2 regions of the Streptomyces sp. NPDC055239 genome follow, and region 2 is predicted to be linked to the other one. Evidence: riboswitches for the same ligand, from Rfam matches in the RefSeq annotation. Region 2 holds a riboswitch; the other holds the start of a gene.
The links. Region 2 has a riboswitch for cobalamin ahead of metE (5-methyltetrahydropteroyltriglutamate--homocysteine S-methyltransferase). Riboswitches for the same ligand answer to the same signal wherever they lie in the genome.
Positions count from the first base shown of each region.

Region 1: linked by a shared signal. The riboswitch ahead of ACWFRJ_RS19240 (ribonucleoside-diphosphate reductase subunit alpha) and the one ahead of metE (5-methyltetrahydropteroyltriglutamate--homocysteine S-methyltransferase) in region 2 are both predicted to bind cobalamin.

Region 1 covers NZ_JBSGRD010000005.1:220,512-226,439, forward strand. Annotated here, with positions in the region: gene ACWFRJ_RS19220 (carbon starvation CstA family protein) at 1-637, shown strand, start outside; gene ACWFRJ_RS19225 (YbdD/YjiX family protein) at 634-831, shown strand; gene ACWFRJ_RS19230 (DUF3311 domain-containing protein) at 952-1,221, shown strand; gene mctP (monocarboxylate uptake permease MctP) at 1,218-2,867, shown strand; cobalamin riboswitch at 2,976-3,099, shown strand; gene ACWFRJ_RS19240 (ribonucleoside-diphosphate reductase subunit alpha) at 3,233-5,665, shown strand; gene ACWFRJ_RS19245 (ribonucleotide-diphosphate reductase subunit beta) at 5,665-5,928, shown strand, end outside.
Region 2 covers NZ_JBSGRD010000007.1:32,588-38,515, forward strand. Annotated here, with positions in the region: gene ACWFRJ_RS22575 (NACHT domain-containing protein) at 1-1,976, opposite strand, end outside; gene metE (5-methyltetrahydropteroyltriglutamate--homocysteine S-methyltransferase) at 2,092-4,413, opposite strand; cobalamin riboswitch at 4,583-4,800, opposite strand; gene ACWFRJ_RS22585 (3-hydroxybutyryl-CoA dehydrogenase) at 4,972-5,841, opposite strand; gene aceB (malate synthase A) at 5,838-5,928, opposite strand, start outside.

The sequences.
Region 1 (5,928 bases), on a different contig from region 2:
CTTCAGGAAGGTCAGCTGGAAGCCAGGACTCATCATCACCAGCGCGGTCGTCACCGGCCTGTGGGGCTACTTCCTGTGGGTGGGCGTGCACGAGCCGCTCGGCGGGATCAACCAGCTTTTCCCGATCTTCGGCATCTCCAACCAGCTTCTCGCGGCGGTCGCGCTCGCCGTCTGCACGACGCTCCTGGTGAAGTCGGGGCGCCTCAAGTGGGCCTGGATCACCGGGATTCCGCTGGCCTGGGACGCGACGGTGACCCTCACCGCGAGCTGGCAGAAGGTGTTCTCCAGCGATCCGCGCGTCGGCTTCTTCAAGCAGCGCTCGATCTACCAGGACGCGATCGACGACGGAAAGGTCCTGCCGCCCGCCAAGTCCATGGACGACATGCACACCGTCGTCACCAACTCCACGGTGGACGGCGTCCTCTCGGCCGCGCTCGCCCTGCTCATCGTCATCGTGATCGCCGACGCGGCCCGGATCTGCGTGAAGCACGTCCGCAACCCGCAGTCGTCGAGACTGAGCGAGGCCGAGTACGTGGAGTCGAAGCTGACCGCACCGGCCGGGCTCGTGCCGACCCAGGAGGAGAAGGCGGAGCTGGCGGCGGCGAAGGCGAAGACGGACGCGCAGGTCCCGTCATGACGTGGGTGCTTCGCGGGCTGCGGTGGGTGCGGTGGTACGCACGGGAGTTGACGGACGAGTCCGCGTACGACCGTTATGTCGCGCACACGCGAAAGACGCATCCCGGGGCATCCGTCCCCTCCCGGAGGGAGTTCGAGCGAATGCGCACGGATCAGCAGGAGTCGGATCCGCGTCAGGGGTTCCGCTGCTGCTGAGCCGACACTGAACAGGCACTTCGACACGTCCGTTATCCGGACAGGGGTTCCATAGATCAATACTCTCGCTTAGATTTCCCGCACGTTAAAGGTGAGATAAGCGAGGGAGCGGAACCGCAAGTGTCAGATGCGCCTGAAGTGAGCAGACCGGTGATCACGCCGGTCCGCGTGGTCATTGCCCTCTGCCTCGTAGCGCCGTTCGTGGCGATGCTCTGGGTGAGCTCCTACGCGAAGGTCGAACCGACCTTCATCGGCATCCCGTTCTTCTACTGGTACCAGATGCTGTGGGTACTCATCTCCACCGCTCTCACCATGATCGCGTACAAGCTGTGGCAGCGTGACCAGCGCGCCCGCAAGGCCGAGCAGGCCCAGGGGGGTGCGACCCGATGAACGAGCTCGCAGCGGACACGGGCGGCGTCAACGGCATCGCCCTCGCCGTCTTCATCTTCTTCTTCGTCGCCGTCACGGCGATGGGCTTCCTGGCCGCGCGCTGGCGCAAGGCCGAGACCGAGAGCCTGGACGAATGGGGCCTCGGCGGCCGGTCGTTCGGCACCTGGGTCACGTGGTTCCTGCTCGGCGGCGACCTCTACACGGCCTATACGTTCGTGGCCGTCCCGGCGGCGATCTACGCCGCGGGCGCGGCCGGCTTCTTCGCCGTGCCGTACACGATCCTCGTCTACCCGCTGATCTTCACCTTCCTGCCGCGCCTGTGGTCCGTCTCCCACAAGCACGGATACGTGACCACGTCCGACTTCGTGCGCGGACGCTTCGGGTCCAAGGGGCTCTCCCTCGCCGTCGCGGTCACCGGCATCCTCGCCACGATGCCGTACATCGCGCTCCAGCTCGTCGGCATCCAGGCCGTGCTCGACGTGATGGGCGTCGGCGGCGGTCCGGACACGAACTGGTTCATCAAGGACCTGCCGCTCCTGATCGCGTTCGCGGTGCTCGCCGCGTACACGTACTCGTCGGGTCTGCGCGCGCCCGCGCTGATCGCGTTCGTGAAGGACGGCCTGATCTACCTCGTCATCGTCGTCGCGATCATCTACATCCCGATCAAGCTCGGCGGCTTCGACGAGATCTTCCGGGCGGCGAACGACAAGTTCGCGGCGACGAACGAGGCGGCGGGCAAGCCCGTCGCGGGCCTCGCACCAGGCGCCGGCGGGCAGTGGACCTATGCCACGCTCGCGCTCGGCTCCGCGCTCGCGCTCTTCATGTACCCGCACTCGATCACGGCGACGCTCTCCTCCAAGAGCCGCAACGTGATCCGCCGCAACACCACGATCCTGCCGCTCTACTCGCTGATGCTGGGCCTGCTCGCACTGCTCGGCTTCATGGCGATCGCGGCCGGGGTCAAGGTGGAGAACGGGCAGCTGGCGATTCCGCAGCTGTTCGAGAACATGTTCCCCGACTGGTTCACCGGCGTGGCCTTCGCCGCCATCGGCATCGGCGCCCTCGTGCCCGCGGCCATCATGTCGATCGCAGCAGCGAATCTCTTCACCAGGAACATCTACAAGGACTTCCTCAGGCCGGACGCGACGCCCGCACAGGAGATGAAGGTCTCCAAGCTGGTCTCGCTCCTGGTGAAGGTGGGCGCGCTCGTCTTCGTCCTCACCATGGACAAGACGGTCGCGATCAACTTCCAGCTCCTGGGCGGCATCTGGATCCTGCAGACCATGCCCGCGCTGGTCGGCGGCCTGTTCACCCGCTGGTTCCACCGCTGGGCGCTGCTCGCGGGCTGGGCTGTCGGAATGGTCTACGGGACGGTCGCCGCGTACGGTGTCGCCTCACCGACGCAGAAGCACTTCGGCGGCTCGTCCGACGAGATCCCCGGCATCGGCGAGATCGGCTACATCGGCCTCACGGCGTTCGTCCTGAACCTGGTGGTCACCGTGGTCATGACGTTCGTCCTGCGCGCCGCCAAGGCGCCTGACGGCATCGACGAGACCTCTCCCGGCGACTACACGGCGGACGCGGGCGACCCCGGCGTCGTCAAGGACCTTCCGCCGGCCACGGCGGGGGCGCCGGGCGGGCACTGAGCCTCTCCCCTACGTACGTCATGCGGGCCGCCGGAAGAATCCGGCGGCCCGCTGTCGTGCACTCCGACACAAGATATGGGGTTGCCGCCCAGAGCCAGCACAAGATGTATGCTCGTGCTCGTTGTCGCCGCAGGGGAATCCGGTGGAAGTCCGGAACTGTCCCGCAACGGTGTATGAGTGCGCATTTGTCGTACTCATGAGTCCGAAGACCTGTCGACAGCGCACCCGTTCCGACCGGTCCGGGTGCCAACGACGTCCGGGCCTCGTGGAATGGGCTGGTGGACGCGGAGCGCAGCCCTGCCCCGGCGCGCCCGTGTGTCACTCCTCCCCTCCGCAAGGTTCCGAGCCGAGCGAGGGAGTGCTCCGTGACCATCGCGCCAGCCGAACCTGCGTCAGCGCAGACCACCGACGGTCAGCAGACCACCGTTGGTCAGCAGACCGGCGACGGCCCAGGAACCGCGCTGCTGCGCACCCTGACCGACCTCACCACCGACCTCCCCGACGCCGACCCCGGCCGGGTCGCCGCCGCCGCACTGCGCGGCCGTTCGGCCAGGGCGGATCTGGCGGAGCTGCGGGAGCTGGCGACCGAGGCGGCCGCCGGGCTCATCTCCGAGGACCCGACGTACTCGCAGCTCGCTGCCAGGCTCCTGAGCCTCAGCATCCGGGACGAGGCCGCGTCGCAGGGCGTGCGCTCCTTCTCCGACTCGGTCGCCGTGGGACACCGCGAGGGTCTGATCGCGGACCGCACCGCCGCGTTCGTCGTCGACCACACGGACCGTCTGGACGGTCTCGTGGAGGCCGCACTGGAAGACGGCGCCGACTTCCGCTTCGGCTACTTCGGCCTGCGCACCCTGCACAGCCGCTACCTCCTTCGCCACCCGATCACCCGGCACGTCATCGAGACCCCGCAGCACTTCATGCTGCGCGTCGCGAGCGGCCTGGCGGAGGACGGCAGCACGCGCTCGGTGGACGAAGTCGCCTCCCTGTACCGCCTGATGAGCCGCCTGGACTACCTGCCGTCGTCGCCGACGCTCTTCAACTCCGGCACCCGGCACCCGCAGATGTCCTCCTGCTACCTCCTCGACTCCCCGCTGGACGAGCTGGACTCCATCTACGACCGCTACCACCAGGTCGCGCGCCTCTCCAAGCACGCGGGCGGCATCGGGCTCTCGTACTCCCGCATCCGCGCCCGCGGTTCGCTGATCCGCGGCACGAACGGCCACTCCAACGGCATCGTGCCGTTCCTGAAGACCCTGGACGCCTCCGTCGCCGCCGTGAACCAGGGCGGCCGTCGCAAGGGCGCCGCCGCGGTCTACCTGGAGACCTGGCACTCCGACATCGAGGAGTTCCTGGAGCTGCGCGACAACACGGGTGAGGACCAGCGGCGTACGCACAACCTGAACCTCGCGCACTGGATCCCGGACGAGTTCATGCGCCGGGTCGCCGCCGACAAGGACTGGTCGCTGTTCTCTCCGGCCGACGTGCCGGAGTTCGTCGACCTGTGGGGCGACGAGTTCGACGCCGCCTACCGCAAGGCAGAGGCCGCCGGGCTCGCCCGCAAGACCATCCCCGCCCGCGATCTGTACGGCCGCATGATGCGCACCCTCGCGCAGACCGGCAACGGCTGGATGACCTTCAAGGACGCCGCCAACCGCACCGCCAACCAGACGGCGGAGCCCGGCCACACGGTTCACTCCTCCAACCTCTGCACGGAGATCCTGGAGGTGACGGACGACGGGGAGACGGCCGTCTGCAACCTGGGCTCGGTGAACCTCGGCGCCTTCGTGGACACGGCCGCCGGTGACATCGACTGGGAGCGGCTCGACGAGACCGTCCGCACCGCCGTCACCTTCCTCGACCGCGTGGTCGACATCAACTTCTACCCGACCGAGCAGGCCGGCCGCTCGAACGCCCGCTGGCGTCCGGTGGGCCTGGGCGCCATGGGTCTGCAGGACGTCTTCTTCCAGTTGAAGCTGCCGTTCGACTCCCCCGCCGCGCGTGCCCTCTCGACGCGCATCGCCGAGCGGATCATGCTCGCCGCGTACGAGGCGTCCGCCGATCTCGCCGAGCGCAACGGCCCCGTGCCCGCCTGGGAGAAGACCCGCACCGCGCGCGGCGTCCTGCACCCGGACCACTACGGCGTCGAGCTGACCTGGCCGGAGCGCTGGGCCACGCTGCGGGAACGTATCGCCACGACCGGTATGCGCAACTCGCTGCTCCTCGCCATCGCGCCGACCGCCACGATCGCGTCCATCGCGGGCGTGTACGAGTGCATCGAGCCGCAGGTCTCCAACCTCTTCAAGCGCGAGACGCTGAGCGGTGAATTCCTCCAGGTCAACGGCTACCTGGTGCAGGAGCTGAAGCGGCTCGGCGTCTGGGACGCGCAGACCCGTGAGGCGCTGCGCGAGGCCAACGGCTCGGTGCAGGGCTTCAGTTGGATCCCCGCCGATGTGCGCGACCTCTACCGCACCGCGTGGGAGATCCCGCAGCGCGGCCTGATCGACATGGCCGCCGCGCGCACGCCGTTCCTCGACCAGGCGCAGTCCCTGAACCTGTTCCTGGAGACGCCGACCATCGGCAAGCTCTCCTCGATGTACGCCTACGCCTGGCAGCAGGGTCTGAAGACCACGTACTACCTGCGTTCGCGCCCGGCGACCCGGATCGCCCGCGCGGCGGCGGGCCAGACCGCCGCCGAGCCCGCGCCCGCCGCCGCCCCCGTACCCGCCCAGGCCACGGCCGACGAAGACGCCGTCGCCTGCTCCCTGGAAAACCCCGAGTCCTGCGAGGCCTGCCAGTAATGAGCTCCACGACCACCGCCGTAAAGAACCTCCTCGACCCGGGCTTCGAGCTGACCCTGCGTCCCATGCGCTACCCCGACTTCTACGAGCGCTACCGGGACGCGATCAAGAACACCTGGACCGTCGAGGAGGTCGACCTCCACTCGGACGTCTCCGACCTCGCCAAGCTCTCGCCCGGCGAGCAGCACATGATCGGCCGCCTGGTCGCGTTCTTCGCAACCGGCGACTCGATCGTCTCCAACAACCTCGTGCTCACGCTCTAC
Region 2 (5,928 bases):
CGCACTCCGTCCCTGGACGCCTCCGAGCGGTGGATGAAGAAGAACCGGCCCACGACCACCTGACCGGGTGTGAGTGCCGCCCGTAGATCGGCGGGGCGTGCCGCCTGCGTGCGCTGCGGCAGCAGTACCTTGAGGTCGGCCGTCAGCTCCTCCTCGGTGACCCACTGACGGCCGCGGTTGACCATGGCGAAGGCGGTCACGGACAGGCACAGCAGTTCGGCTTCCACCGCGCGGGCGAGCTGTTCCTCGGTGAGCCCCGGATCGCTCTTGCGGACCTCGCGCGCGGCGAAGCGGGCCAGCAGGCGCTCGTAGAGGTCGAAGCCCGCGAGGTCCCGCTGGTCTCCTTGGTCGTGCTGGAAGGCGTTTCCCTGTGCGTCGTACAGCGCGAGCATCAGCAACAGCAGGGGCTGGCTGCCCAGTTCACGCTGGTTCAGCACGTGCTCCGGGGACAGCGGCAGCAGGGACTGCTGACGGAAGTGCGCCGCGTTGGTCCGGTTCCACAGCTCGAGCCACCCCGTCACCTGCTCATCACTGAAGGGTTCGAGCCGTACGGCGACACCGCCGGGCGAGAGGCGGGCCCGGTCGGCGACCGCCGTGCGGCTGGTGACCACCACGGCAAGGGGGCGGCCGTGCGTGGCTTCGCGCCGCTGGAACGCGGCCACCTTCTGCACGTAGTCGGACTGGCTCACGCCGGTGGCCTGGAGGAGTTCGTCGAAACCGTCGAGAAGCACGACGGGCAGCGCCCTCCGCGCCGTACGCGTCACGTCGGGCCAGGTCATGGCCTCCCCGGTGGCGTCGCGGATGGCGGTCTCGATCTGGTCCTGGATCGCCGCGTCCGCGGGCACGGCGGACAGCGGCACCCGTACGACGAGGAAGTCGTCGGCGGGCAGCCGGGCCGCGAGGACGCGGGTCAGCACGGACTTTCCCGAACCCGGCTGGCCGAGAAGGAGGAGCGGCGACTCGAACGCCTGCGGCGCGGTGAACAGACCGGCCAGAAAGCCTTCCAGGTCCTGGTGGACCTGGCGCCCGTCCCACCAGTGCTCCTCCGAAAGGCGGTCCGCGGCGCCGAAAGCGGCCACCTTGAAGTCGGGGGAGATGTACCCCGCGCCGAGCGTGGGGACCGTCAGGCCCTCCGGAAGGTCCTCCAGGGACAGCAAGGGCGCTTCCATCGCCGCCCGTGACGCGCGGTTCAGCGCCATGTACCGCTCGGCCGCGATCCGCCCGTCGGCCGCCCTGGCGATCGCTTCCTCCAGCTGCCGCAGCGTGCCTTCGAGGCGGCGGACCTCGTTGCGGGTCGCCTGATGGTCGGTGAGGTTGACCCAGACGGCCACCTCGGGCGAGTCCGCCGCAAGGCTTCGGTACATGATCTCGTAGGCGGATACGGCCTGTTGGGGAACGGACTCCACCAGAGTGGCCCGCAATTCTTCCCGCTCCCGCTCCGACACGGCTTCCCAGGCCGCACAACCCGACACGTAGGTCAGGAGCCGCTCGGACAACGAGAGGTAGAACTCGCGCAGCGACAGGAGCTCCCGTTCGTAGGGGCGGTGCGGCGCGGGCATGGGTACCTCGGCGCGCAGCAGCTCGTCCGCGAGGGCCGCGAGCCGCCCGGATTCCGGTGTCCTCCCGGTGGCCATGCGCACGCTCTGGGCTCTGCCCATGCTCAACTCCCGTCTGTCGAAGGGGAGGTCGAGCTCTTTGAGGGTGTCGAAGTACGAGGCGAGGACCACGACGGCGTGTGCCGCGACGAGGCGTTGGGTGCGGTCGAACCGGCCGAGGCCGCGTGACCGCTCGGCCAGGCCGGAGACCAGGGACTGGCTCAGCCGCGCCAGCTCGCCCCGCGCGTCGAACAGACTCAACGCCAGTGCGGACCCGCCACCGGTGGCCACGAGCAGCGCCCCGCCGGTCAGCCGGTCGAGGGCGGCGAGGGCGGGACTCTCCGCCCCGCCGAGCAACCGCACCGCATCCGCGTAACTCATCCCCCTGGGCACCGGTCGCCTCCCAGCTCCGCGACGGAACGGCCAGCGTGTCCATCATGACGGAACGGGGCGGCCATTCGCCCTGCAAATGGCCGCCCCGGCTTGTGCGTTCGGGTCAGGAACCCGTGGGCAGCTCCGCCCGTACCTCGCGCGCCGCCGCGACCAGGTTCTCCAAGGAGGCCCTGGTCTCGGGCCAGCCGCGGGTCTTGAGGCCGCAGTCCGGGTTCACCCACAGACGCTCGGCAGGGATGGCCTCAAGCCCCTTGCGCAGCAGGGCCGCTGCCTCCTCGGTGCTCGGGACGCGCGGGGAGTGGATGTCGTAGACGCCGGGGCCCGCCTCGCGCGGGTAGCCGTGCTCCGCCAGTTCGCGGGCCACCTGCATGTGTGAGCGGGCGGCTTCCAGGCTGATGACGTCGGCGTCGAGGTCGTCGATGGCCTGGACGATGTCACCGAACTCGGCGTAGCACATGTGCGTGTGGATCTGGGTGTCCGGACGTACGCCGCTGGTGGTGAGGCGGAACGACTCGGTGGCCCAGTCCAGGTAGCCGGGACGGTCGGCGGCGCGCAGCGGCAGCGTCTCGCGCAGCGCGGGCTCGTCGACCTGGATGACCGAAGTACCCGCTGTCTCGAGGTCGTTGACCTCGTCGCGCAGGGCGAGGGCGACCTGGCGCGCCGTGTCGCCGAGCGGCTGGTCGTCGCGGACGAAGGACCAGGCGAGCATGGTGACCGGGCCGGTGAGCATGCCCTTGACCGGGCGGTCGGTGAGGGAGTTGGCGTACGAGGTCCAGCGCACCGTCATCGGTTCGGGCCGTGAGATGTCGCCCGCGAGGACCGGGGGTCGCACATAGCGGGTGCCGTACGACTGGACCCAGCCGTGCTGCGTGGCGAGGTAGCCGGTGAGCTGCTCGGCGAAGTACTGCACCATGTCGTTGCGTTCCGGCTCGCCGTGCACCAGGACGTCGATGCCTGCCTTCTCCTGGAAGGCGAGCACCTCGCGGATCTCGTTCTTGATGCGCTCCTCGTAACCGGCCGTGTCGATGCGTCCAGCGCGCAAGTCGGCCCGTGCCGTGCGCAGTTCGGTGGTCTGGGGGAAGGAGCCGATGGTGGTCGTGGGCAGTTGGGGGAGGCCGAGGCGGGTCCGCTGGGCAGCCGCACGCTCCGGGTAGGCGTGCGCGCGGCGGGCGTCGGCGCCGGTGACGGCGGCGACCCGGGAACGTACGGCCGGATCGTGGGTCAGGGCCGAGCCCGAGCGGGACGCCAGGTCGGCGCGGTTGGCGGACAGTTCGGCTGTGATGGCGCCCGTGCCCTGGGCCAGGCCGCGGGCCAGGGTAGCGATCTCGGCCGTCTTCTGGTGGGCGAAGGCCAGCCAGCGGGTGATCTGCGGGTCGATGTCCCGTTCGGCGGTGGAGTCCAGCGGGACGTGGAGGAGGGAGCAGGACGCGGAGACGTCGACCCGGTCCGCGAGACCCAGGAGCGTGCCCAGCGTGGAGAGGGACTTCTCCAGGTCGTTGATCCAGATGTTGCGGCCGTTCACGACGCCCGCGACCAGACGCTTGCCGGGAAGACCGCCGACGGCGGCGAGGTCCTGGAGCTGGCTCGCGGCGGCCTCGGTGAAGTCCAGGGCGAGACCGTCGACCGGCGCCTTGGCGAGCACCGGTAGTGCCTCGCCGAGCCTGCCGAAGTAGGAGCCGACCAGGATCTTCGGGCGGTCGGTGAGGGCACCCAGATCGCGATAGGCGCGGGCGGCGGCGTTGAGCTCGGCCGGGGTGCGGTCCTGGACCAGGGCGGGCTCGTCGAGCTGCACCCACTCCGCGCCCGCCGCGCGCAGGTCGGCGATGACCTCGGCGTACACGGGCAGCAGGCGGTCGAGGAGCGTGAGCGGCTCGAAGTCGGCCGTGACGCCGGGCGCGGGCTTGGCGAGCAGCAGATAGGTGACCGGGCCGACGAGGACCGGACGGGCCGCGAGGCCGAGCGACAGGGCTTCCCCCAGCTCCGTGACCTGCTTGGCGGAGTCGGCGGTGAAGACGGTGTCGGGGCCGAGCTCCGGCACGAGGTAGTGGTAGTTGGTGTCGAACCACTTGGTCATCTCGAGCGGCGCCACGTCCTGGGTGCCGCGGGCCATCGCGAAGTAGCCGTCGAGCCCGTCGGTGTCGACGGCCTCGCGGTGTCGCTGAGGGACGGCGCCGACCATGACGCTGGTGTCGAGGACGTGGTCGTAGTACGAGAAGTCGCCGGTCGGCACCTCATCGATGCCGGCGTCGGCCAGGTGCTGCCAGGTGGACCGGCGCAGCTGCGCCGCGGTCTCCCGGAGGGCGTCGGCGGTGACACGGCCCTTCCAGTAGCCCTCGACGGCCTTCTTCAGTTCCCGATGGGGGCCCTGGCGGGGGTAGCCGTACACGGTGGACCGTGCTGCCGCGGCTGCGGACTTCGATGTCACGGAAATCTCCTTCGCGAGATGACTCCTTGAGATCCCGGAGACGGGACACGGACGCGAAGGGTGACGGACCTGGCGGACCGAACGCGCGCCGTCGGCGCGGTGCTGCGGTACTCCACCTGATCTGACGCCGACCCGCCCACGAGGTCACCGGGATATCCGCACATGAGGGGTCACGTACGGGCAACGGGCAGGTCTTCGGACTCGCGGGCACACCTGCCGAGGCAGGTTCCTACTGGCCGTCGCTTCCCGGATCCGCGCTCGGATCCAGTGCGTATGACGGCGGTCGTTCCCACTCACCGCTGCGGGGCAGTCCCGGATTCTCACCGGGTTCCCTCTTACGACGCGTCTGCCTGGCGGGCAGGGCGAACCAGCTGCACTGGTCAGGCTAAGGGGTGGTCGTCTTCTTGGGCAGTGCTGATCACATTCCGGACCGTGAGGTGAGACACGGATCCACGGAGTGGGGGACACACGAAGGGGCGCGGAACGGATCACCACTCCGTTCCGCGCCCCGCTCACAGCAGCCGCAGGCCCCTCGGCCCGGCGGCGGACCCGGGCCCCTCAGCCCCGGTCGTAGAGGTGGAACCCGCGGCCGCTCTTGCGGCCGAGCAGCCCCGCCTCCACCATCCGCTGGAGCAGCGGCGGCGGGGCGTACAGGGGTTCCTTGAACTCTTCGTAGAGCGATGCCGCGATGGCGGCGACCGTGTCGAGGCCGATCAGGTCCGCCAGTTTCAGCGGCCCCATCGGGTGCGCGCAGCCCAGCTCCATGCCCGCGTCCACGTCGGCGGCCGTGGCGAAGCCGGACTCCGTCATCCGGATCGCCGAGAGGAGGTAGGGGACGAGCAGCGCGTTGACGACGAAGCCCGCTCTGTCCTGGGACCGTACGACCGTCTTTCCCAGGGTGTGCGTGGCGAAGTCCTGGACGGCGGCCACGGCCTCGGCGGCCGTGTGCAGCGAGGAGACGACCTCGACCAGGGGAAGGGCGGGGGCGGGGTTGAAGAAGTGAAGGCCGAGGACGCGGTCGGCACGCCGGGTCGCCATGCCCAGACGCATGACCGGGATGGAGGAGGTGTTGGTGGCCAGGATCGCCTCAGGGTCCTCTACGGCCTTGTCCAGGACGGCGAAGACCTCCGTCTTCGCGGCGGTGTCCTCGACGACGGCTTCGATGACGAGTTGGCGGTCGGCCAGGTCGTCGAGGCTGCCGGTGAAGACCATGCGGGCCAGTGCGTCCTCGGCGCCGATGCGGTCCAGCTTCCCTCGCTGGACTGCCCGTTCGAGTGAGACGGCCACACGCTCGCGGGCGGCACGTGCGGCCGGTGCGTCGGCCTCGCACACAACGGTGTCCAGACCGGCGCGGGCGCACACCTCGGCGATCCCGGCGCCCATTTGGCCCCCGCCCACCACGCCGACCCGGCGGATGGCTGTGGTCATGACTGTCCCTCCGGGCGGTGCGTGAGGTGGCGGTGGTAGGCATCCGTGGTGAAGAATGCGGGCAACTCCCTTGACAGGGCGGTACGT